DNA from 3 places in the Amycolatopsis sp. WAC 01375 genome. Region 2 is predicted to be linked to each of the others. Evidence: riboswitches for the same ligand, from Rfam matches in the RefSeq annotation. Region 2 holds a riboswitch; each other region holds the start of a gene.
The links. Region 2 has a riboswitch for S-adenosylmethionine ahead of DL991_RS07940 (methionine ABC transporter ATP-binding protein). Riboswitches for the same ligand answer to the same signal wherever they lie in the genome.
Positions count from the first base shown of each region.

Region 1: another riboswitch for S-adenosylmethionine. It lies ahead of DL991_RS34870 (aminotransferase class V-fold PLP-dependent enzyme); the one in region 2 lies ahead of DL991_RS07940 (methionine ABC transporter ATP-binding protein).
Region 3: another riboswitch for S-adenosylmethionine. It lies ahead of thrC (threonine synthase); the one in region 2 lies ahead of DL991_RS07940 (methionine ABC transporter ATP-binding protein).

Region 1 covers NZ_QHHW01000053.1:83,367-90,849, forward strand. The annotation lists gene DL991_RS34845 (DUF885 family protein) at 1-743, opposite strand, end outside; gene DL991_RS34850 (AsnC family protein) at 878-1,900, shown strand; gene DL991_RS34855 (RluA family pseudouridine synthase) at 2,016-2,942, opposite strand; gene lspA (signal peptidase II) at 2,939-3,502, opposite strand; gene DL991_RS34865 (hypothetical protein) at 3,527-4,123, opposite strand; gene DL991_RS34870 (aminotransferase class V-fold PLP-dependent enzyme) at 4,143-5,516, opposite strand; SAM riboswitch class IV at 5,549-5,663, opposite strand; gene DL991_RS34875 (M23 family metallopeptidase) at 5,825-6,508, opposite strand; gene DL991_RS34880 (potassium/proton antiporter) at 6,640-7,483, opposite strand, start outside.
Region 2 covers NZ_QHHW01000017.1:119,230-126,712, reverse strand. The annotation lists gene DL991_RS07955 (fatty acyl-AMP ligase) at 1-192, opposite strand, end outside; gene DL991_RS07950 (ABC-F family ATP-binding cassette domain-containing protein) at 244-2,019, opposite strand; gene DL991_RS07945 (4-(cytidine 5'-diphospho)-2-C-methyl-D-erythritol kinase) at 2,087-3,052, opposite strand; gene DL991_RS07940 (methionine ABC transporter ATP-binding protein) at 3,175-4,185, opposite strand; SAM riboswitch class I at 4,396-4,486, opposite strand; gene rsmA (16S rRNA (adenine(1518)-N(6)/adenine(1519)-N(6))-dimethyltransferase RsmA) at 4,734-5,570, opposite strand; gene DL991_RS07930 (GNAT family N-acetyltransferase) at 5,611-6,195, shown strand; gene DL991_RS07925 (DUF222 domain-containing protein) at 6,341-7,363, shown strand; gene DL991_RS07920 (resuscitation-promoting factor) at 7,424-7,483, opposite strand, start outside.
Region 3 covers NZ_QHHW01000032.1:92,842-100,324, forward strand. The annotation lists gene lepA (translation elongation factor 4) at 7-1,848, opposite strand; gene DL991_RS20275 (class I SAM-dependent methyltransferase) at 1,962-2,549, shown strand; gene DL991_RS20280 (VOC family protein) at 2,546-2,920, opposite strand; gene DL991_RS20285 (EamA family transporter) at 2,944-3,822, opposite strand; gene rpsT (30S ribosomal protein S20) at 4,181-4,441, shown strand; gene holA (DNA polymerase III subunit delta) at 4,494-5,477, opposite strand; SAM riboswitch class I at 5,613-5,745, shown strand; gene thrC (threonine synthase) at 5,758-7,023, shown strand; gene DL991_RS20305 (ComEC/Rec2 family competence protein) at 7,217-7,483, opposite strand, start outside.

The DNA of each region.
Region 1 (7,483 bases), on a different contig from region 2:
CGGACGGTCGTCGTGTGCATCTCGGCGAGCAGGGCGTAGATCCGCTCGCCGTCGGGCAGCCAGCAGACGCCGGGCTTGTCCTCGGGACGGCCGTGCGGCGCGATCTCCTTCGCGAGCACCTCGCGGTACTCGGCGATCGCGGGCCGGACGACGTCACGCAACAGGTCGGCGCGGCGGGTCTCGAAGTCTTCGTCCGGCGCGGGCTGGCGCAGCAGCGGATCGGCCGACGGATCGGCGAGGTGCCGGTCGAGGTACGCGACCGCGGCGTCGACGAGGTACGCGACCGGGACCAGGCCGCGGGCGACGCCGTCACGATGCCGCTGCGCGGCCTGCCGCAGGTACTCGGGGATCGCGGCGATGCGCCCGAGGTGCGCCTCCGCCTGCGCGCCCGTCCCGACCGACATCATCGGCAGCACGGTGAGCACCTCGGCGGCGGGCGAGATGAACAGGTCGCTGACGGTGAACTCGACGAACCGCGAGTCCAGCAGCGCGATCCTCGCCCGCGCCATCGCGATCAGGACGTCGCGGGTGGTCTTCTCCTCCGCGCTCAGCCCCTCGGTGATGAGCGCCTCGGCCCGCTCGGCGAGCCCGGCCAGCTGCGCGCGGAAGGCGTCTCCCGCGGCCTCGCCGAGATCGGTGAGCCCGGTCGATTCCGGACGGAAGCCCTGCAAAGCGGGCATGACCGGCTCGGCGTCGAAGAGGGCTTCGACGAACTCGTCGGCGAGGGCGGAGACTTCGCTCATGTTTCTTCCCCAGTGATCGGTGGAGGCGGTATCCCCGACCCTAATGGAGACCGCGACCTACCGAAGCCGGGTTTTGCGGCACTCGGACGGCCTCTTCACGCGGCGCCGGAGGCGAGGCGGTAGCGTTCCCGGACGTGGCCGTGACCGATCCCGTGGACATCCGCTTGCTCGCCGCCCTCGCGGACCTGGGCAAGGCGGCCGTACACGAACTCGCGGCCAAGGTCGGGATGGATCCGCGCGAGGTCGCGTACCGCCTGGTCGCCCTCTCCGGCAGCGGATTGCCGCTGCTCGTCGGCGTCGAGAGCGACCCGAACGGGCTACGGGCCGCCATCGCCGGGGCGCCGCCCTCCTGGGCTCAGCAGCCCCCGCAGCCTCAACAACCACAGCAGCCCCAGCGTCCACCCGGTCACTCCGGGCCGCACAACATCCATGGCACGTCCTCGGGGCCGTACAACGTCCAGGGGACGCCGTCCGGCGCGTACAACGTGCACGGCACGCCGTCGGGCGCGTACAACGTCCATGGCACGCCGTCGGGGCGCTATCCCGGCCCGCCGTCGGCCCCGGTGCGCCAGCCGATGGCGCCGCCGCCGCGGCCACCCGCCCCGCCGCAGCAGCAGTTCGCCCCGCCCCCGATGGCGCCCGCCGACCCGGTGATGAGCACCTGGGGCGTGCCGCAGACCGCGTCCTGGGCCCGCGGCGACGAACAGCAGGTCACCCCGCAGGCGGCCCCGGAGGGCAAGAAGGGCCGGACCGGTGACGTGATGGAGACCCAGGGCCTGGAGGGCGAACAGCTCACCGTCCAGTTGCTCGAGGTCCAGGACCCGGCGGACTACCTGTTCAGCGCGGCGGGCTACTCGCTGGAGGCCGGCGAACGATCGGTCGTCGTGCACACCGAGATCACCAACCGCGGGAACATCCCGTTCGTGTCGCTTCCGGACAACTACCTCGAACTGCTCACCGCGGACGGCAAGCCGATCGCGAAGGCGCCGGTCTCGCTGACCTCGCGGCCGCCGCACAAGATCGGCGTCCGGCCCGGTGAGACCCTCGGCGGGCACACCGTCTATGTGCTGCCGGACGCCACCCGCGTGGTCGCCGTGCGCTGGTCGCCCCGGCCCGAGCCGGACGAGCGCACGCTGACCTGGTCCATCGACGACTGATCCCCCGTCACAGAAACCCCACACGTCACAACGGCTGCGCGTGAAGGCCCCTTCACGCGGCTCAGCCGAGGGAACTCGCCCTTCGCGCCGCCCGGCCCCACCGGTCACATCGTGCCTAGTTTTCGTCCTGCAGGATCCGCAGCGCGGTGGCGAGGTCGTCCGGGTACTCCGATTCGAACTCGACCCAGCGCCCGTCGGACGGGTGGGCGAAGCCGAGCGTCTTCGCGTGCAGCCATTGCCGGGAAAGCCCGAGCTTGCGCGCCAGCACCGGGTCGGCACCGTAGGTCAAATCACCGACGCAGGGGTGCTTGAGCGCCGAGAAGTGCACGCGGATCTGGTGCGTGCGGCCGGTCTCCAGTTTGATCTGCGCCAGCGACGCGGCGCGGAAGGCCTCGACGACCTCGTAGTGCGTGACGCTGGGCCGCCCGCCCTGGACGACCGCGAACTTGTAGTCGTGCCGGGGGTGCCGGTCGATCGGCGCGTCGATGGTGCCACGCGTCGGATCGGGGTGGCCCTGCACGATGGCGTGGTAGCCCTTGTCGACGGTGCGTTCCTTGAACGCCCGCTTCAGCACGGTGTACGCGTGCTCGCTCTTCGCCACGACCATAACGCCGGTGGTGCCGGCGTCCAGCCGGTGCACGACGCCCTGGCGTTCGGCGGCGCCCGAGGTCGCGATCCGCAGCCCGGCGGCGGCGAGCCCGCCGACGACGGTCGGCCCGGTCCAGCCGGGGCTCGGGTGCACGGCGACGCCGACCGGCTTCGAGATCACCACGATGTCGTCATCGTCGTGCAGGATCTTCATGCCTTCGACGGGTTCCACGACGACCTCGATGGGCGAGGCCGGATCGGGCAGCGTCACTTCGAGCAGCCCGCCTGCGGTCAGCCGGTCCGACTTCCCGGCCTGCCTGCCGTCGAGCAGGATCTCGCCGGATTCGGCCAGTTCCGCCACGATCGTGCGGGAAAGTCCCAGCAGTTTCGCCAGCCCCGCGTCGACGCGCATGCCGTCGAGCCCATCGGGAACGGGCAACATCCGCGCGCTCATTCGCTCGCCGCTTTCTTCTTGTCTTTTGTGGATGTTCCGTCGTAGTCCTTGCCCAGCAAGGAAAGGATCACGATGAGCACGCCGCCGACACAGATCGCGGAGTCGGCGACGTTGAAGATCGCCCAGCCCTGCCCGTTCGGCGCGAACGCGGAGATCATGTCGACCACGTGTCCCTGCAGCGGGCCCGGCGCGCGGAAGATCCGGTCGGTGAGGTTGCCGAGCGCACCGGCCAGTACCAGGCCGAGACCGATCGCCCAGCCCACCGAGCGCAGCCGCCGGGACAGCCAGACGATGGCGATCACGACGGCGATCGCGACCAGCGCGAGCACCCAGGTGAGCCCGGTCGCCATCGAGAAGGCGGCGCCGGGGTTGCGTACCAGCTGGAAGTACACCAGCCCGCCGAGGAACTCGACCGGCTGCTTGCCCTCGAGCGTGGACACGGCGATCTGCTTGGTGAGGAGGTCGATCCCCCACAGCACCGCGGCGACGGCGAACACCACAGCGACGCGCTTCTTGGGCAGCGGCGGCGACGGTGGCGCGGTTTCGGGCTCTGTACTCACTCTCCCATTGTCCACTGAGCCCGCTCAGGCCTCCTCGGCGGCTGTCTTCGGCCTGCTCAGCAGGGCCGCGAACGCGCCGGCGAGCGCGACCAGCGACGACAGCACCAACGCGAGCTGCCCTCGCGCGAGCACGACCGCGCAGAGCACGAACGCCGCGGCCACGACGAGCACCAGCACGCTGCGCTCCAGCCAGGCGAGCCCGACCAGGCCGAGCGTCAGCAGAACCGCGCTCCGCGCGTCGCCGTCCATGTCGAGTTCCCAGTAGCCGACCAGATCCGCCAGCACGATGGCGACCAGCCCGCCGAGCGCGATCCCGGCGACCTTCCACCACCGAACGGTCTTCGCCCGGAACGCGTAGAACAGCACCGTGCCGAGGTAGACCGCGAGGACGGCGAACAGCCAGTTGTCCATCCTGCCCATGCCGACGACCGAAACCGCGGTCAGGGCCTCACGGCTCGTCTCCCCGCCGTGGACGGATCCGAACATGCCGCCGTTCGCGTACGGCGCGTAGGCGAACCATCCCTCGGACCGGCGCGCGCCGACGGACAGGGCCACCACCGCCAGCTGGGCGAATCCCAGCAACGCCAGCGGAAACCAATAACGTGGTCGCTCGTTCCCCATGCGGGGTGAGGCTAGTGGGTCAGGCGCAGAACGGGGGCAGTTCCCGCGGATCGTTCTCCGGCACCCAGCGGCCCTCGGGCTTCTCGTACTGCCAGCGGGCGCCGCGGGCGACGATCTGGCGCAGTGCCAGCACGAGCCGGTCGACGTGTTCGGTGGTGCTGCCGAGGCCGAGGCTGACCCGGACGGCCTGCTGCCCGGTCGAACCGGCGGCGGAGATCAGCCGTTTGGTGGCGATGTGCGCGCAGAACGCGCCGTCCCGCACGCCGATGCCGTACTCCGCCGAAAGGACCGCAGCGAGCCAGCCCGGGTCGAACCCGTCGACGACGAAGCTGAGCGTGCCGACCCTGTCGACCGGCGCGTCGAACAGCCGCAGTTCGGCGAATCCGGGAACCGCGGCGAGACCGCGACGCAGCCGCGCCAGCAGTTCGTCCTCGTGGGCGACGATCGCGTCCCAGTTCCCGGCCAGTGTCTCGCAGGCGACACCGAGCGCGTAGACGCCGACGGTGTTGGGAGAACCGGCTTCGTGCCGCTCGGGGCCGGAATTCCAGACCACGCCGAGGTTTTCGGAGTCACGGTTGACGAGCTTCGTCGCACCGCCACCGGCGAGGTACGGCTGGGCGGCGCGCAGCCAGTCGGCGCGGCCGATCAGCGCTCCGGCACCGAAAGGCGCGTACAGCTTGTGGCCAGACAGCGCGACGTAGTCGACGTCCAGTTCACGCACCGAGATCTTCCGATGCGGGGCGAGCTGCGCCGCGTCGAGCGCGATCCGGGCGCCGTGCCGCCGCGCGACCGCGGCGATCTCCTTGACCGGCAACAGTTCCCCGGTCACGTTGGACGCGCCGGTGATGACCACCAGCCGCGGCCCCTGTGGGCAGTCCGCGAGTGCTTCGTCCACAGCGGACACCGCGGCGAGACGGGTGCGAGGGGTCTGGATCCGGCGGACGTTCGGGCCCCGCCACGGCAGCAGCGCGGCGTGGTGATCGGTGTCGAACACGACGACCGACGTGTGCTTCGGCAGGCTGCGCGCGAGAAGGTTGAAGGAATCGGTGGTATTGCGGGTGAACACGACGGCGTCGGTCGACCGCGCGTCGACGAAGTCCCGCAGGATTCCGCGCGTGCGCTCGTAAAGCTTGGTGGAGATCTGCGAAGCGAACCCGGCGCCGCGATGCACGCTGGCGTACCAGGGCAGGAATTCGTCGACGGCGGCACGCACCTTGTCCAGGCAGGGGGCGCTCGCCGCGTGGTCGAGGTTGGCGTATCCGATATGGTCACTGCCGCCGCCGGTCACCAGCGGGACCCGCAGATCGGCGCACGCGACCGTCGGGATTTCGTGTGTGGCAACGGTTTCCGCGACAGCGGCGGGGGTGTTGGTGCGTTCGATAGCGAGAGTCATCGTCATCCTCCGGGCCAGGGGACCCGACGAGGATCCCGCGCTTGCCCGTCGCACCACGCGACGAGCCAGGTCCTCACCCGGGGCACCCCACCGCGGAAGGAGGGTTGCCGGTCAGCTAGCCGGGGCTTGACGCTGACACTCGTGACCTACGGACGAAGTTAGCGGACGGGCAGGCGATCGAGCCACCCCTCGTCCGCATCTTGAGACGCCGCTCACGTGCTCCGCAAGCGAGGAAACCCGCAATTCGGCACCTGATTGCGCTGGTTCGCGGCCTGGACCAGCGCAATCAGGTGCCGAATTGCGGCAGGTCAGGCGCGGAATCGGCCGGGCAGCGGGACGATCGCGCGGGAGGACACCGAGGTCGCGGTCCCCGAGTACTGATCGGTGCCCGCGGTGAACTGCCAGCCGCCGAAGGTCTTGCCGTCGACGGCCTCGCCGTAGGCCGCCGCGACCTTGGTGGAGACCTCGTCGTAGGACATGCCGTTCCAGTTGCCCGCGCCGACGCCGAAGTCGCGCGAGTCGCCGCCCTGCGCGGCGGCCGCGGGCAGCGTCCACAGGGTGAAGTGCACGTGGGCGCCGGTGCTGCTGCCACCGCAGGGCAGCGCGTTACCGGTCCGGCCGAGTGCGTCGCCAGGGGCGACCTTCTGGCCGTCGGTGACCGCGATGCCTTCCAGGTGGTAGTACCCGGTCCGCCAGCCGCCGTCGTGGTCGACGGTCACCCAGTCGCCGCCGTCGCAGTGCTGGATCCGGACCGTGCCCGCCAGCGGGGCGCGAACGGTCCGGTCGCCGGGGCTGAAGTCGATGGCGTTCTTCACGCCGGAGGTCCCGTTGTCCGAGTGGATCCCCGCCGAGTAGACCGACTGGCCTGTTTCGAAGGGCAGCCCGAACACGGGAAACGCGCCGGCCGCTGTCGCCACCGGGGCGGTGAGAACCACCCCGGCGAGTGCCGCGGCGACCCCCAGACCGGCGAACCGCACAGGAAGTTTCGTCACCTTGCGTACTCCTTACCCCGCGACACTCACCCATTCGATGGAGTCGATTGCCGGGAAAGTAATCCAAAAGGAGGACGCAAGGGAAGAATTATCTGAGATCAACCGACGAACAGCTGGTGCCGGGCCGTGACCTACTGGCCGGATTCGCCCTTCCACCTGGCGAGGCGTCCGGCGCGGTCGACGGCCCGCAGGCGCCGCTCGGCCGCGTCACGGACTTCGGCGGTGGTCACGACGAGTAACTGATCCCGTTCCTGGAGCCGGGTGTTCTTGTTGGGCGTGAAGCCGGTGCCGTCACGGACGAGGAGGCTGATCGTCGCCCCGATGGGCAGCCGTAGTTCGGCCAGGTAGACGCCGTGCATCTTGGATCCGGCGTTGATCCGGACCTGCAGGAGTTCCGCGCCCATCTCGTCGAGCGGGGCGGAGTCGACGTCGATCTCGTGCGCTTCGGTGTGCTGGGCGAGTCCGAGCACGCGCGCGAGCGGGGTCAGCGTCGCGCCCTGGAGCAGCGTCAGCACGATGACCAGCACGAACACCGCGTCGACCAGCTCCTGCGCGCCGGGCACCCCCGACGACAGGGGGATCAGCGCGAGCACGATCGGGACCGCCCCGCGCAAGCCCGCCCAGGACAGGAACACCTGTTCTCGCCAAGGGATCTTGAACGGCAGCGCCGAGAGCACCACCGACAACGGACGGGCGAGCAACAACACGACCGCGCCCGCGACCAGGCCCTGGACCAGGCTTTCGAGGATCCTGCTCGGCGAGGCGAACAGGCCGAGCAGCACGAACAGCCCGATCTGCGCGAGCCAGCCGAGCCCCTCGGCGAAGGACAGCGTGTCCGACCGGTGCGGCAGCTTCGAGTTCCCCAGCACCAGTGCCGCGACGTAGGTGGCGAGCAGGCCCGACGCGTGGGCGAGCTGACCGCTCGAGTACGCCACGACGCAGACCGCGACCGTGGCCAACGGGTACAGACCGGTG
Region 2 (7,483 bases):
CGCCGCCAGGACCGCCACCGCTTTGCCGGGCTCGAGCCCGGCAGTCACCAGACCGCCGGCGACCCGCTTGGCTTGCTCGTGAATCTCGGCCCACGTACGCCGAACCGGCTCCTTGGGCTCCCCGGTGACCATTCCCCGCTGCTGACCTCGCCCCGCCGCGGTGGCGACGAGCGTGTCCACGAACCGACTCATGCGCGTCACACTACTGTCCGCGCCGAAAGACGCGCGCGCCGTCGAGTGAACTCACTCCGCGTCTTCGGAGGTCTCCAGCCACTGGGCTTCGACCTCCTCTTTCTCCGTTTCGACGGCTTTCAGTTCGGTGTTCAGCTCGATGAGCTTCGTCGGGTCGGTGGCCGCCCCGAGGAGTGCCGCATGCAGCTTTTCTTCCTTCGCGTGCAGCTGGTCGAGCTTGCGCTCGAGGCGGGACAGTTCCTTCTGCGCCGCCCGCTGTTCCGCGGCGCTCTTCTTGGGACCGGAAACCTGCCCGTTGCCCTGCTTCCGGTCGGCACCGGCCTTCTCGAGACTCTTGGCGCGCCGGTCCAGGTACTCCTCGATCCCGCCAGGCAGATGCGTCACCTGCCCGTCCCCGAACAGGGCGACGATCGTGTCGCAGACGCGTTCAACCAGGTACCGGTCGTGCGAAACGACGACGAGGCTGCCCGGCCACGAATCGAGCAGGTCTTCCAGCTGCTGCAGAGTGTCGATATCGAGATCGTTCGTCGGTTCGTCGAGCAGCAGCACGTTGGGCTCGGCCATCAGCAGCCGGCACAGCTGGAGGCGTCGCCGTTCACCACCGGAAAGGTCTTCGACCGGAGTCCACTGCCTCGACGCGGGGAACCCCAGCTTTTCGGCCAGCTGCGAAGCGGTGAGTTCCTGCTTGCCGAACACGACCCGCCCCGACACCTCTTCGATCGCCTGCAGCACGCGCAGATCACCCGGCAGATCGTCGAGCTCCTGCCGCAGGTGCGCGAGGCTGACCGTCTTGCCCTGGATGCGCCGTCCGGTCTCAGGCTCGGTGTCGCCGCCGAGCAGCTTGAGCAGTGTGGTCTTGCCGGACCCGTTGACGCCGACCAGGCCGATCCGGTCGCCGGGCCCGATCCGCCACGTGACGTGATCGAGCAAGGTGCGGTCGCCGCCGACGGTCAACGTGGCGTCCTCGATCTCCAGCACGGTCTTCCCCAGCCGACGCCGGGCGAAAGTCTGAAGTTCGACCGAATCCCGCGGCTCCGGCACATCGGAGATCAAGGCTTCCGCCGCCTCGACGCGGTAACGCGGCTTCGACGTCCTGGCCTGCGGGCCGCGACGCAGCCATGCGAGCTCCTTACGCGCCAGGTTCTGCCGCTTTTCCTCGGCCGTCGCCGCCAGCCTCGCCCGCTCGGCCCGCGCGAAGATCCAGTCCGCGTATCCGCCTTCGTACTGCTCGACGCGACCGTTGGCGACCTCCCAGGTCACACTCGCGACCGTGTCGAGGAACCACCGGTCGTGGGTAACGACCACGACCGCGATCCTGCGGTTGAGCAGGTGATCCGCGAGCCAGCGCACACCTTCGACGTCGAGATGGTTGGTGGGCTCGTCGAGCACGACGAGGTCCAGTTCACCGGTGAGGGCCGCCGCCAACGCGACGCGGCGCCGTTCGCCACCGGACAGGTTCGCCGTCGCCTTCTCGATTCCGAGAGCGGTGATTCCCAGACCATCCATAATGGACCTGACTCGCGCGTCAGCGGCCCACTCGTGCTCAGCGCCGTAGCGCTCCAGAACGACATCTCCGACCGTGCTGCCGTCGGGAAGTTCGGTCCGCTGGGTGACCACGGCCATCCGCAAGCCCCGGACTTGACTGACACGTCCCGTATCCGGCTCGGCGATCCCCGCGAGGACCTCCAGCAGCGTCGTCTTCCCGCCCCCGTTGAGACCGACGACGCCGATACGCTGCCCCTCCGCCACACCGAGCGAAACACTGTCGAGCAGCGGGCGCACCCCGAAGGACTTGCTCACCGACTCCAGGTTGACCAAGTTGGCCATGCCTCAGCCGATCCTTTCCAAAAAGCTTGCAACACAACGAATTAGTCGGTGTCCATTTCGGACACCCTCATGCGTGCACCCGAGGCGGCGACGGTCGCGGCGCGTCATCCCCGCCGACCAGCCGGGCTCCGGGGACCGGCCCGTGCGCGACACGAACCGTGCGACAGACCCCCGCACCGGACAACTCCGCGGCGACCTCGACGGCCGACTGCGCGTCCGCGCACAGAAAGGCACAGGTCGGCCCGGATCCGGACACGGTGCCGGCAAGCGCACCGGCGTTGACCCCGGCCCGCAACGTGCGCCGCAGTCCCGGACGCAACGAGACAGCGGCCGCTTGCAGGTCATTGCCGAGAAGCAACGCCAGCTGCCGCGGATCACCGGACGCCAGCGCCTCGACCACCGGAGTGTGCGAACCGATCCGAGGCGGGCTGCCTTCTTCACGCAACCTGTCCAGCTCGCCGAACACCCGCGGAGTCGAAAGTCCACGCTGGTCGAACGCCAGAACCCAGTGGAACGTGTGCCTCGACAAGACCGGCACCAGCTGCTCGCCCCGGCCGGTACCCAACGCGGTTCCGCCGTAGAGCGCGAAAGGAACATCGCTGCCGAGCTTCGCGGCGATACCGGCCAGCTCGTCTCGGGAAATGTCGAGCTTCCAAAGCGACGCGAGGCCCACCAGGGTCGCGGCCGCGTCGGCGCTGCCACCGGCCATCCCGCCCGCTACCGGGATGCCTTTACGCAGCACCACTCGGATCTTGGACTCGCCGTCCGCCTTGCCGACGTGGGCCGCCAGTGCCTGCGCCGCCTTCCAGGCGAGGTTGTTGGCCCCTGTCGGCACGGCACCTTCGCCTTCGCCGTAAACCTCGACACCGGGGTCTTCTGTGACCGCGACGGTCACCTCGTCGGTCAGGGAAAGCGCCTGGAACACGGTCACCAGCTCGTGGTAGCCATCCGGGCGTACGTCACCGACCGACAGGTGCAGGTTGACCTTGGCGGGGACCCTGACGGTCACTGGAGGCGGTACGACGGCGAGCACCAGTCAAGACTACGTGGCCGCTCCACTTGTGCTGTCACCAGGAGAAAAGAGAACGGGACGAGTCAGACACGAAACGGGCCGCCCGGACAGCTTTCGTCCTGGACGGCCCGTTCGCGGAGTAATCAGGCGGCGACGCCCTGCGGTCCGCGGACCGGGTGGGTCACGTGGCCGCCGCGTTCGGCGATCCAGGCGAGCGCGGCGTCCGCGCGCTCACCGCGCACACCGAGGCGGAACCGGCCGACCGGCGTGTCACCGATCCGGGTCAGACCGCCGCCGATCGTGGCGAGTTCGACGTCGAAGCGACCGGCGGCTTCCGGGAGCAGCGCACCAACCGAAGCGAAGCCGACGAGCACGACGTCCACCGCGCGGTCGTACTTCGAGGCCTGTGCCCGCCCGGTCTCGATCGCGGGAAGCAGCGCCTGCGCGGTCCGGCTGTTCGGGTCGGAGACCAGGTCGAGCACGGTTCCCCGTTCGATGATCGCCCCGGCCTCCAGGACCGCGACGTCGTCGCAGACACGGCGAACCACGCCGGCGTCGGGAGTGGTGAGCAGCACGGTGACTCCGAGCTCGGCACGCGCCCGGTCGAGCACGGTCAGGACCGCGCCGGACTCCTCGGGCTGCACGCCCGCGGTCGGGTCGTCGGCCAAGAGCACGGACGGCCCGGCGGCGAGAGCCTTGGCGATGGCCACCCGGCGCAGCTGCCCCTCGGTCAGGTCGCCCGGCCGCTGCCCCGCCCGGGGGGTGAGCCCGACCAGGTCGAGCAGGTTGCCGACCCGGTTGCGGCGCTGCGGACCGTCGAGGCCGAGCTGTTCGAGCGGCGAAGCGATGTTGCCGGCGATGGTGCGCTCGGCGAGCAATTCCGGTTTGGTGCTCACGACACCGACCTGGCGGCGGATCTCGCGAAGACGCCGTCCGTCGAGGGTTCCGGTGTTGAGGCCGTCGAGCCGGACGACGCCGCGGTCGGGGCGCTCCTGCAGGCCGATGCAACGAGCGAGGGTCGACTTGCCGGAGCCGGCCGGACCCACGACTCCGAATAGCGAGCCCGCTTGGATGTCCACGCTCACATCGCGCAGGGCAACGACCGGATTTCCGTTGAGGGGAAAGGATTTGGACAGGTTTTCGACAGTGATCACGAAGGGCTCCATGCACATGGGGCGCTGCATCTTTCGAGCGCGCCGACCGTCACCGAGTAACCGTCCGGAACGGACGGATTCAGAGATAAGGGAAAGAACTCAGGCAGTAACGGTGGAGCGTCGACACGCACTTACCGTGCGGCGACCTTCATCGACAACGCGTCGCCTGGTCAGCAGGAGCGGGTGGGTGACCCTGTTCATTAGGCACAGCCTCCATCGGTCCTGGCTGTAGCACCTGCCCTGTGGAGGGTGGTTGCTGCGACTTCGGCGAGCCAGGTCTCTCAGTCGCTCGGGATGGTTCACTGAGTAAAACCGATCCCACTGGATGAAAGCAAGCGCGTAGGCGCAGATCACACGTCTGGTCGCGTCCATCATACAGGATTCGCTGCCCATACTTTGAGACAGCGACAGGTGCTCTTGGACCTCGGCAGGGACGCTGCCTGCTAAGACGTGCCGGACTCGGGCAGATCCAGAAGAGGGCTTACGCACTCGTGCTGACCTTGACCAACTCGCGTCGGCGCGGTGCCGGTCACATCTTCCACGGTCGGTCAGACGGCCGCCGCGGCGATCCGAGCGAACTCGTGCACATCCAGCTGCTCACCGCGGGTCTTGGGGTCGATCCCCGCCTTTTCGAGCAGCTCCCCCGCGCGTTCGGCGGAACCGGCCCATGACGCCAACGCGGCACGCAAAGTCTTCCGCCGTTGAGAGAAGGCGGCGTCCACCACCGCGAACAGCCGCTCCCGGTCAACGGACGACACCACTTCGCCCCGCTCGAAAGCGACCAGTGCGGAGTCCACATTCGGAACCGGCCAGAACACCGCGCGGGGCACCGCGGCGACCTTGCGCGTCTTCCCGTACCAAGCGAGCTTGACGCTGGGCACGCCGTAAGTCCGGCTCCCCGGGCCTGCCGCCATCCGATCCGCGACCTCGGTCTGGACCATCACGAGGCCGCTGGTGAGCGACGGCAGCTCGGCGAGCAGGTGAAGCACGACGGGAACCGCGACGTTGTACGGCAGATTCGCGACGAGCGCGGTCGGCTGCGTTGGCAGGTCGCCCGCCGTGATCCGCAAAGCGTCCGCACCGACGACCTTCAGCCTTTCGGCCCCGCCTCGTTCGGCCACCGTGTCCGGCAGCCGCTTCGCCAGCACGGGATCGATCTCGACCGCGACGACCTCGGCACCGGTCGCGAGCAGTCCGAGGGTCAACGAGCCGAGACCCGGCCCGACTTCCAGCACGACGTCACCTTCGCCGATCCCGGAAAGATCGACGATGCGGCGCACGGTGTTGGGATCGTGCACGAAGTTCTGGCCGAGCTTCTTGGTCGGACGTACGTCCAGCTCGGCCGCAAGCGCCCTGATCTCCGCAGGGCCGAGCAGTTCAGTCACCCGACAATCGTAGTCAGCCTCGGCAAGCCACGATTGGCCGGTGGACGACGTCGTACTCGAAGGTGAGAAAGTCCGGCTGCGCGACTGGCGGCCATCCGATCTCCGATCGCTCGAAGACCTGCTCGATCCCGCGCGGCCTTGGCACACGACCAACGGGCCCTACTTCGGCACCCCGACCGCAGCTGCTGTCGCATCCACGGCGAGCGAACTCACGACCACCAACGCCGAACGGCCCGATCCCCGCGCCAGCCTCGCCGTGTGCGACCTGAGCGATGGCAGGTTGATCGGCAGGGTCAGCTGGTACTGGGAAAGCAGGCAGACCGACTGGCGGCGGATGGGGCTGGTCATCTACGACGAGCGGTACTGGGGCGGCGGATTCGGCACCGAAGCCTTGCGCCTGTGGACGACTTACCTGTTCTCCCGCACCGACACGCTGCGCCTGGACTTCGCGACGTTCTCGGGGAACCCGGGAATGATCGCCGTCGGACGACGGCTGGGTTTCGTCGAAGAAGGCCGGTTCCGGCGCGCTCGACGCTGGTCCGGCGGCGTGCACGACGCCGTCGTCTACGGGGTGCTCCGCGAGGAGTGGGAACAGCTCACCCCCTCAGGCAGGGGTCCGACGTGATCCGCTCCCATCATCCTTGTGGCGTTTCGAACTGACACCCATCCCACTCCAGGGTGATACGCGCAGGTCGGCGCCCCCGGAGGGTAATGATCATCCACCCGATCGATACCGTGCATTAGTTCGAATCTGCCTCGACAATCGAGGGATGACCAGCACAAACATTCCCAAGGCCTTCCCGCTCAACCTGCCGGAAGGTGACGCCGAACTGCTTCTCGACGAGTTGCAGACACGGCTACGCGAAGGGCGACGTCTGATCGCCGAAGTCGGCCAGATCCTGGCCGAGATCGAGTCCCGTGGTGTCCGTGAGCTCTACGGATACAACTCGATCGCCGTCTTTTACGAGCATGTGGCTCGGGTTCCTCGAGCGGAGGCCCAGAAGGTGACCGCTCGAGCGGTCGCGCTCAATTCGAGACGGGTGCGCGACGGCACGTCGATCGACCCCGTCGCGCCTTTGACCGGTACCGCGGCCTCCACCGGAGCGCTGGCCGAGGCCGGCATCGACCGGATCGTCACCGTCATGAAGCGGCTGCCCGACCACCTCACCGCGAGCACGCGGCACGAGGCCGAGAAGGGCCTGGTCGAGCTCGCCTGCGTCGCCAGACCACGCGACGTCACGGTGGCGGGGACGGAGTTGCTCGCGCATCTCGACCCGGACGGGAACCCCAAAGAGGATCCCAGTCCGAAACTTCAGCGAAGCGAGTTCTGGTTGCGTCAGAAGCGCACCGGTCGTTGGGACCTGCGTGGCAACCTCGACCCCGAAACAGGCGCCCGCCTGAACGCGCTTCTGGTGCCGCGGGCGTATCCGGCTCCGAACAGAGAAGCCGACGACCGTACGCCGGCGGAGAGACGCGGTGACGCACTCTCGGAGATCGTCGATCTCGCGGAAAGCAGCCCGGACATCCCGTTGCCCCGGCAGGCGTCGGAGCGGGTCACCGAGCAGCCTCCGCCCGCGGAGCCGGCCGAGACCCCGGTAAGCCGCCCCAGACCGCCCCAGGCACGGTCCCAGGGCTACCAAAGCCCACACCGTGGTGACGGAGGCGTCCGAGAGGGCAGTGCGGCTCAGCGATCCCGGAATGTGGCCCACATACGGCCGCCTCGCTGGTGGGCACGACTGTCGAGACCGAGATCCGGAGGCACTACACCACCGCAGGAGCCCTTAACGGCCTGAAGGCCACCTTGCGGGACGGAACCCACACGATGGCCTTCAGGAAGGAGAACTATTTGGCGGTCAGGCCTTCTTGCCACAGTGCGGCCAAGCGCCGTAGCCACCGCGGTCCTCGCGGACCTT
Region 3 (7,483 bases), on a different contig from region 2:
CTGCCGTTACTGCTTCTTCTTGCCTGAGTCCTCTGTGGACAGCGCGGCGACGAAGGCTTCCTGCGGGACCTCGACCCGGCCGACGGTCTTCATCCGCTTCTTGCCTTCCTTCTGCTTTTCCAGCAGCTTGCGCTTACGCGAGATGTCACCGCCGTAGCACTTCGCGAGCACGTCCTTGCGGATCGCGCGAATGGTCTCGCGGGCGATGATGCGGGCGCCGATGGCGGCCTGGATCGGCACCTCGAAGTTCTGCCGCGGGATCAGCTCGCGAAGCCGGTTCACCATGCGGTTGCCGTAGTTGTAGGCGTCGTCCTTGTGCACGATCGCGGAGAAGGCGTCGACGCCCTCGCCCTGAAGCAGGATGTCCACCTTGACCAGATCCGCCGCCTGCGCGCCGGCCTCTTCGTAGTCCAGCGACGCGTATCCGCGCGTCCGCGACTTCAGCGTGTCGAAGAAGTCGAAGATGATCTCGCCCAACGGCAGGTTGTAGCGCAGTTCGACCCGGTCCTCGGACAGGTAGTCCATGCCGAGCAGCACGCCACGCTTGTTCTGGCACAGCTCCATGATCGTGCCGATGAACTCCGACGGCGCCAGGATGCTCACCTTGCTGACCGGTTCGAGCACCTTGTCGATCTTGTTCCCGGTCGGCCAGTCCGACGGGTTGGTGACGTGGATCTCCTTGCCGTCGTCCAGCACCACGTCGTAGACCACGTTCGGCGCGGTGGAGATCAGGTCGAGGCCGAACTCGCGCTCCAGCCGGTCGCGGGTGATCTCCAGGTGCAGCAGGCCGAGGAAGCCGCAGCGGAAGCCGAAGCCGAGCGCCACCGACGTCTCGGGCTCGTAGTCCAGCGCGGCGTCGTTGAGCTGGAGCTTGTCCAAGGCCTCGCGCAGGTCCGGGTAGTCCGACCCGTCCACCGGGTACAGGCCGGAATAGACCATCGGCTTCGGCTCGCGGTAGCCGGCGAGCGGCTCCTTCGCGCCCTGGCGCTCGGAGGTGACGGTGTCACCGACCTTCGACTGCCGGACGTCCTTCACCCCGGTGATGAGATAGCCCACCTCGCCGACGCCCAGCCCCTTGCTGGGCTTGGGCTCCGGCGAGATGATCCCGACCTCGAGGAGCTCGTGGGTCGCGCCGGTGGACATCATCTTGATCCGCTCGCGCGGCGTGATCTTGCCGTCGACGACCCTGATGTAGGTGACGACGCCCCGGTAGGTGTCGTACACCGAGTCGAAGATCATCGCCCGTGCCGGAGCATCGGCGTCACCCTCCGGCGCGGGCACCTGCTTCACCACCGCGTCGAGCAGGTCACCGACGCCGACGCCGGTCTTGGCCGACACACGCAGCACGTCCGAGGGCTCGCAGCCGATGATGTGCGCGAGCTCGGCGGCGTACTTGTCCGGATCCGCCGACGGCAGGTCGATCTTGTTGAGCACCGGGATGATCTGGAGGTTGTTCTCCAGCGCGAGGTACAGGTTGGCGAGCGTCTGCGCCTCGATCCCCTGCGCGGCGTCGACCAGCAGGACGGCGCCTTCACACGCCTCGAGCGCGCGGGAGACCTCGTAGGTGAAGTCGACGTGGCCCGGCGTGTCGATCATGTGCAGGACGTGGTCCTGCCCGTCGACCTTCCAGGGCAGGCGCACGTTCTGCGCCTTGATGGTGATCCCGCGTTCCCGCTCGATGTCCATTCGATCGAGGTACTGAGCCCGCATGGCCCGTTCCTCGACCACGCCGGTGAGCTGCAGCATCCGGTCGGCCAGGGTCGACTTGCCGTGGTCGATGTGCGCGATGATGCAGAAGTTCCGGATGAGCTCCGGGGGCGTGAAGGTCGTGTCGGCGAACGTCGTCAACGGGTTTCCTCGCGAAGGTCGGGGTGTGCCACCTCTATGGTCCCATGCCGCTCCGGGTGCGGGTGGGGGTCATCCCCGATGCGGCCCGTGGTGAGCTGTGGTGCCCTCGAAGTATGAGTACTTCACTGTCCCAAATGCTCGATCGCACGTTCGGCCATCCCAGGGGACTGCTCGGCCGGTTCGGCGGCCTGGCGATGGCGCACGGCAACGCCGCCACCGAACTTCGCATCGTTGAACTGGCGTCGATCGAGTCCGGCGAAACCGCGCTGGTCGTCGGCCCCGGCCCAGGAGTCGGCCTCCAGGCCGCGGCCGAACGCGCGGACCGTGCGGTCGGCGTCGACCCCTCTCCGGAGATGCTCGCCCGCTCCCGTCGCCGCTGCGGCGACAAGGTCGAGCTACGGCGCGGCGCCGCGGAGTCCACCGGTGAGCCCGACGAGAGCGTCGACGTGATCCTGAGCGTCAACAACGTGCAGCTGTGGGAAGACCGGGCGGCCGGTTTCGCCGAGCTGTTCCGCGTGCTGCGGCCCGGCGGCAGGCTGCTGCTGTCTTCGCACGAGAAGTGGCTGCCGGTGTCCCGGCACGAGCTGGCCGACGAAGCGGCCGCCGCCGGCTTCACCGACCTGCAGACCTGGACCTGGGACCCGCCGGGCTTCGGCGCCTCGCTCGCCGCTCAGCTGCGCGCGATCAAGCCGCGGTCCTAACGCGGGTCGGTGCGCAACGGATGCTCACGCGGCACCTCGACCAGCACGATCCTGGTGCCGTCCGGATCGGCGATCCACGCTTCGTCCAGCCCCCAGGGTTCACGACGCGCCCCGCGGACCGGTTCCAAGCCCTTCGCCGCGAGCTCCGCGAGCGCCGCGGACAGATCCCGGACCTGGAGCCACAAGGCGACGTCAGGGGTCGGGCCGGTCTCCCCGGTACCGACGATCTCGATCGACCCGTTCCCGGCGAAGAACACCGTCCCGCCGGGGAACTCCTTGTCGATCGCCAAGCCCAGGGTGTCCCGATAGAACGCCGTCGACACCTCGAGGTCCTTCGGGTGGATCAGCACCCTGCTGCTCAGCACGTCCATGACCCCATCCCTACCGGACGGGTTCAGGCCATCGCAATCGCGGTGATCCCGGCCAGCACCACCGCCGACCCGGCCAGCCTGCGGACGGCGTTCGCCTCCCCCAGTACCAGCCAGGCGGCGAGGCCGCCCAGGACGATGCTCAGTTCGCGCGCGGGTGCGATGAGGCTCACCGGAGCGATCTGGAGGGCGTAGAGGACCAGCAGGTAGGCGACCGGTGAGAGCAGGCCGACGATGAGGATTTCGCGCTTGTGCTCGCGCCACAGCCACGCGACCTCCTCGCGGTCCTTCAGCGCGTACGGCGCCATGAGCAGGCTCTGCACGATCGCACCGGTTCCGAAATAGATGATCGGCGGGACACCGAGGCCGGTGACCGAATGCGCGTCCCACAGTGTGTAGGCGGCGATCGTGACCCCGGTCAGCAGTCCGTAGGCCACGCCTTTGCGGCGAGCGACGCGATCGGCGGCGTCGGCATGCGCCGGTGCGCGTCCGGTACCGATGACCAGCACGCCGGCGATCACGAGGAACGCGCCGATCAGGCCGAGCACCCCTGGCCGCTCGCCGAGCAGCACGACGGCCGCGAGCACCGAGAGCAGCGGCCCGGTACCGCGGGCGACGGGATAGACGACGGACAGATCGCCGACGGCGTAACCCCGTTGGAGGACGATCCCGTAGGTGACGTGGAACACCGCCGTAACCACGGCCGCGAACAGCCAGGTCCACTGTGGACGTTGCGGCTCCACCGCCAGTGAGACCGCCATGACGGGTACGAGAAGGATCGCGGAGAGGCTGTAGTAGGCCCAGACGAACCGGGCTCCGCCACGGCGGATCCGCTTGGCTGCCAGATTCCAGCCCGCGTGGATGACTGCGGCGATGACGACCAAGGACAGAGCGGTGGCGTTCACGGCGGACCTTCCCGTTTTCCGCGCATGCGGAAAACACCGGTCCTCCAGGCTTTTGTCCCGTCAGATGAACGGCAGCGCTTCCGGCCCCGCCGATGGTGCCGCTCGGACCTGTCCCCTCTGCCCTGATTATGTGTTTCGCTGAACGGGCAGGCGGCGGAACCCTAGGCACTACGATCTTCACCGTACCGCAATCCCCCTCCCCAGGCGGCCGTGAGCGGCCCCGGGGCGGCTGTTAAGATTGCCTCTCACCGTCGTGTGGCATTCCGTCATGGAGGAAACCCGCGCCGCTCTCACGAGCATGCAGGGCCGGTCACAGCGCGGCGGCGAAACCACCGAGAGATTCAAGAGGAGCGCCCCCGTGGCCAACATCAAGTCGCAGATCAAGCGCATCACCACCAACGAGAAGGCGCGTCAGCGCAACCAGGCGATCCGGTCCTCGGTGAAGACCGCGATCCGCAAGTTCCGCGAGGCAGCCGACGCCGGCGACAAGGCCAAGGCCCTGGAGCTGCAGAAGGACGCGGCCAAGAAGATGGACAAGGCTGTGACCAAGGGCGTTCTCCACGCCAACCAGGCCGCCAACAAGAAGTCCGCGCTCGCGAAGCGCGCGAACTCTCTCTGATCGGCTTTCGAAGGGCCCCGGCGACTCACGTCGCCGGGGCCCTTCGCCATGTTCAGCGGCTTGTACCGTGGGCGTCGACGACCTCAAGCACGGCGCGTTCCAACGCGTACTCCGGGTTGGCCGCGACCCCCTTGACCTCGGCGTTGAGCCGGGCGACCACCCGCATCGCGGTGGCCAGACCGTCCTGACCCCAGCCTCGGGCCTGCCCCTGCGCCTTGCGCACCTTCCACGGCGGCATCCCCAGCTCGCCGGCCATCTGGTTCGGGTTCCCGCGACCGGCGCCGGACACCCGCGCGATCGTCCGGACCGCGTCGGCGAGAGCGTCGGCGACCAGCACGTGCGGCACGCCCAGTTGCATCGCCCAGCGCAGCGATTCGAGCGCCGCGGCCTTGTCACCGGCGACGGCCTTTTCGGCGACGGCGAATCCGTTCACGTCCGCGCGGCCCCGGTGGTAGCGGCGGACCGCCTGCTCGTCGACCGTTCCGCCCGCGTCCGCGACGAGCTGGGTCGCGGCCGACGACAACTCACGCAGATCCGAGCCGACCGCGTCGATCAGCGCGAGCACGGCCGCACCGTCGATCTTCCCGCCGACCCGGCGGACCTCGTTGCGGACAAAGGATTCCCGCTCAGCGGCCTTGGTCAGTTTCGGGCATTCGACGACCTCCGCCCCTGCCTTCTTCAAGGCGGCGGGGAGCGCCTTCGCGGCCTTGCTCCGACCGCCTCCGCTGTGCACGACGACGAGCACGATGCCGTCGGCGGGCGCCTTGACGTAGGCCATCACCCCGTCGGCGAGCTCCTGCGAAATGTCCTGCGCCGATTCGAGGACGATCACCCTGCCTTCCGCGAACAGCGAGGGGCTGACCATCTCCGCGAGCGCCGGGACTGTGAGGTCCGACACCCGGATCCGGGTGAGATCCGCCGTCGGATCGGCGGCTTTGGCCGCATCCGAAGCGCCGCGGACCGCGCGTTCGATCAGCAGCTCTTCCTCACCGAGAACCAGGACCAGCGGCGATGGGGCGGAAGCTTGCGTCGTCACGGTGACGATCCTGCCACTCGTCCTCTCGTGTGCTTTGTCCGGTGATGTGTTCCGGGCACGGTGGCCCCACCTGAGGCTCATGTCGTACGGTGTTGGCGAGGCGACGCGATGACACGCGTGCCGACAATCGAATACCGCTCATCCAGAGGGGCAGAGGGAACGGCCCGACGAAGCCCCGGCAACCGGCGTCAGCCTGTCATTCCGCGATCGCGGGATAGCTGACGAACACGGTGCCAATTCCGGCCCGCCACGGCGGGGCAGATGAGGAAAGGACCTCGCGATGACCGCAACCCTCGGCACGACCTCCACCACCAAGACCCCGGATCTCGGACCGGCCGTCGAACTGGTGTCGAAGGAAGAGGGACACCGGCAGCCGCTCGCCCCCGAATTCGTTTCCGCCGAGGACTTCTCGCCGCTCGAAGTCGCCTACGACTTCGGCCGCGTGCGCCGCGAGGACATCGAAGCCGGACCGAAGAACATCTGGCGCTACAAGAAACTCCTTCCCGTTCCGTCGAACGTCGAAGAAATCCCCAACACCGAACCCGGCGCCACCCGGCTCATCCAGGCCGACAGGCTCGCGAAAGCCTTGGGCGTCAAGAAGGTCTGGGTCAAGGACGACACCGGCAACCCCACGCACTCGTTCAAGGACCGTGTGGTCGCCGTCGCGCTGGCCGCCGCCCGCGAATTCGGCTTCGACGTGCTCGCCTGTCCGTCGACCGGCAACCTGGCCAACGCCGTCGCCGCCGCGGCGGCCCGCGCCGGCTGGCGGTCGGTCGTGCTGATCCCGAAGACCCTCGAGCGCGCGAAGATCCTCACCACCGCCGTGTACGACGGCGACCTGATCGCGGTCGACGGCAACTACGACGACGTGAACCGGCTCGCCACCCAGCTCGCCGCCGAGCAGGAGAGCTGGGCGTTCGTCAACGTGAACGTCCGGCCCTACTACTCCGAAGGCTCCAAGACGCTGGCCTTCGAGGTCGCCGAACAGCTCGGCTGGCGGCTCCCCTCCCAGATCGTGGTCCCGATCGCCTCCGGTTCCCAGCTCACCAAGGTGGACAAGGGTTTCCGCGAGTTCGGGCAGCTCGGTCTCGTCGACGAGACGCCGTACAAGGTGTTCGGCGCGCAGGCCACCGGCTGCTCCCCCGTCTCGGCGGCCTTCCGTGCGGGCCACGACGTCGTCCAGCCGGTCAAGCCGGACACGATCGCCCGGTCGCTCGCGATCGGCAACCCGGCCGACGGCCCCTACGTCCTCGACGTGGTCAACCGCACCGGCGGCGCGATCGAAGACGTCACCGACGAAGAGGTCGTCGAGGGCATCCGGCTGCTCGCCCGCACCGAGGGCGTCTTCACCGAGACCGCCGGTGGGGTCACCGTCGCGACGGCCAAGAAGCTCATCGAGACCGGCAAGCTCAACCCGGACGAGGAGATCGTCCTGCTGATCACCGGTGACGGCCTGAAGACCCTCGATGCCGTCGAGGGCAAGATCGGCCCGAAGGCCACCGTCAGCGCCTCAGCCGACGCGGTCCGCGAAGCACTCGGCATCTGAGACCTGTTGGCGGAGCTGAGGACGGGTTCGCCAACAGGACATAACGCGTGAACCCGCCCTGGTCGAAGGCCCGCTATCGCGGTGGCAGGACGCCCTGACCGCCCATAAGGACGTGTTCAACCAGATCGCGTCCTGTCGACGTCGATCGCGGCGCGGATTCACCGACAGGCACTGAGTTCCCGCCCGGCCCGCCTCAAGAACGAGGCGGGCCGCGGGGCTCACCCCGGCGCAGCAAGGCAAGTCCCCGCGCGTCGGCGACGACCGCGGTGTCGCCGTCAGTGTCCGTTCTGGCGATCGACGCGCCGACCGTGGCCAGATTGTCCAAAGTGGACTTGTTCGGATGGCCGTAGGTGTTTCCGGCCCCGACACTCACCAACGCCACCCTCGGTGCGACGGCGTTGAGGAAATCCGGTGCCGTGTAACGGCTTCCGTGATGCGGGACTTTCAGGATCTCGGCTTG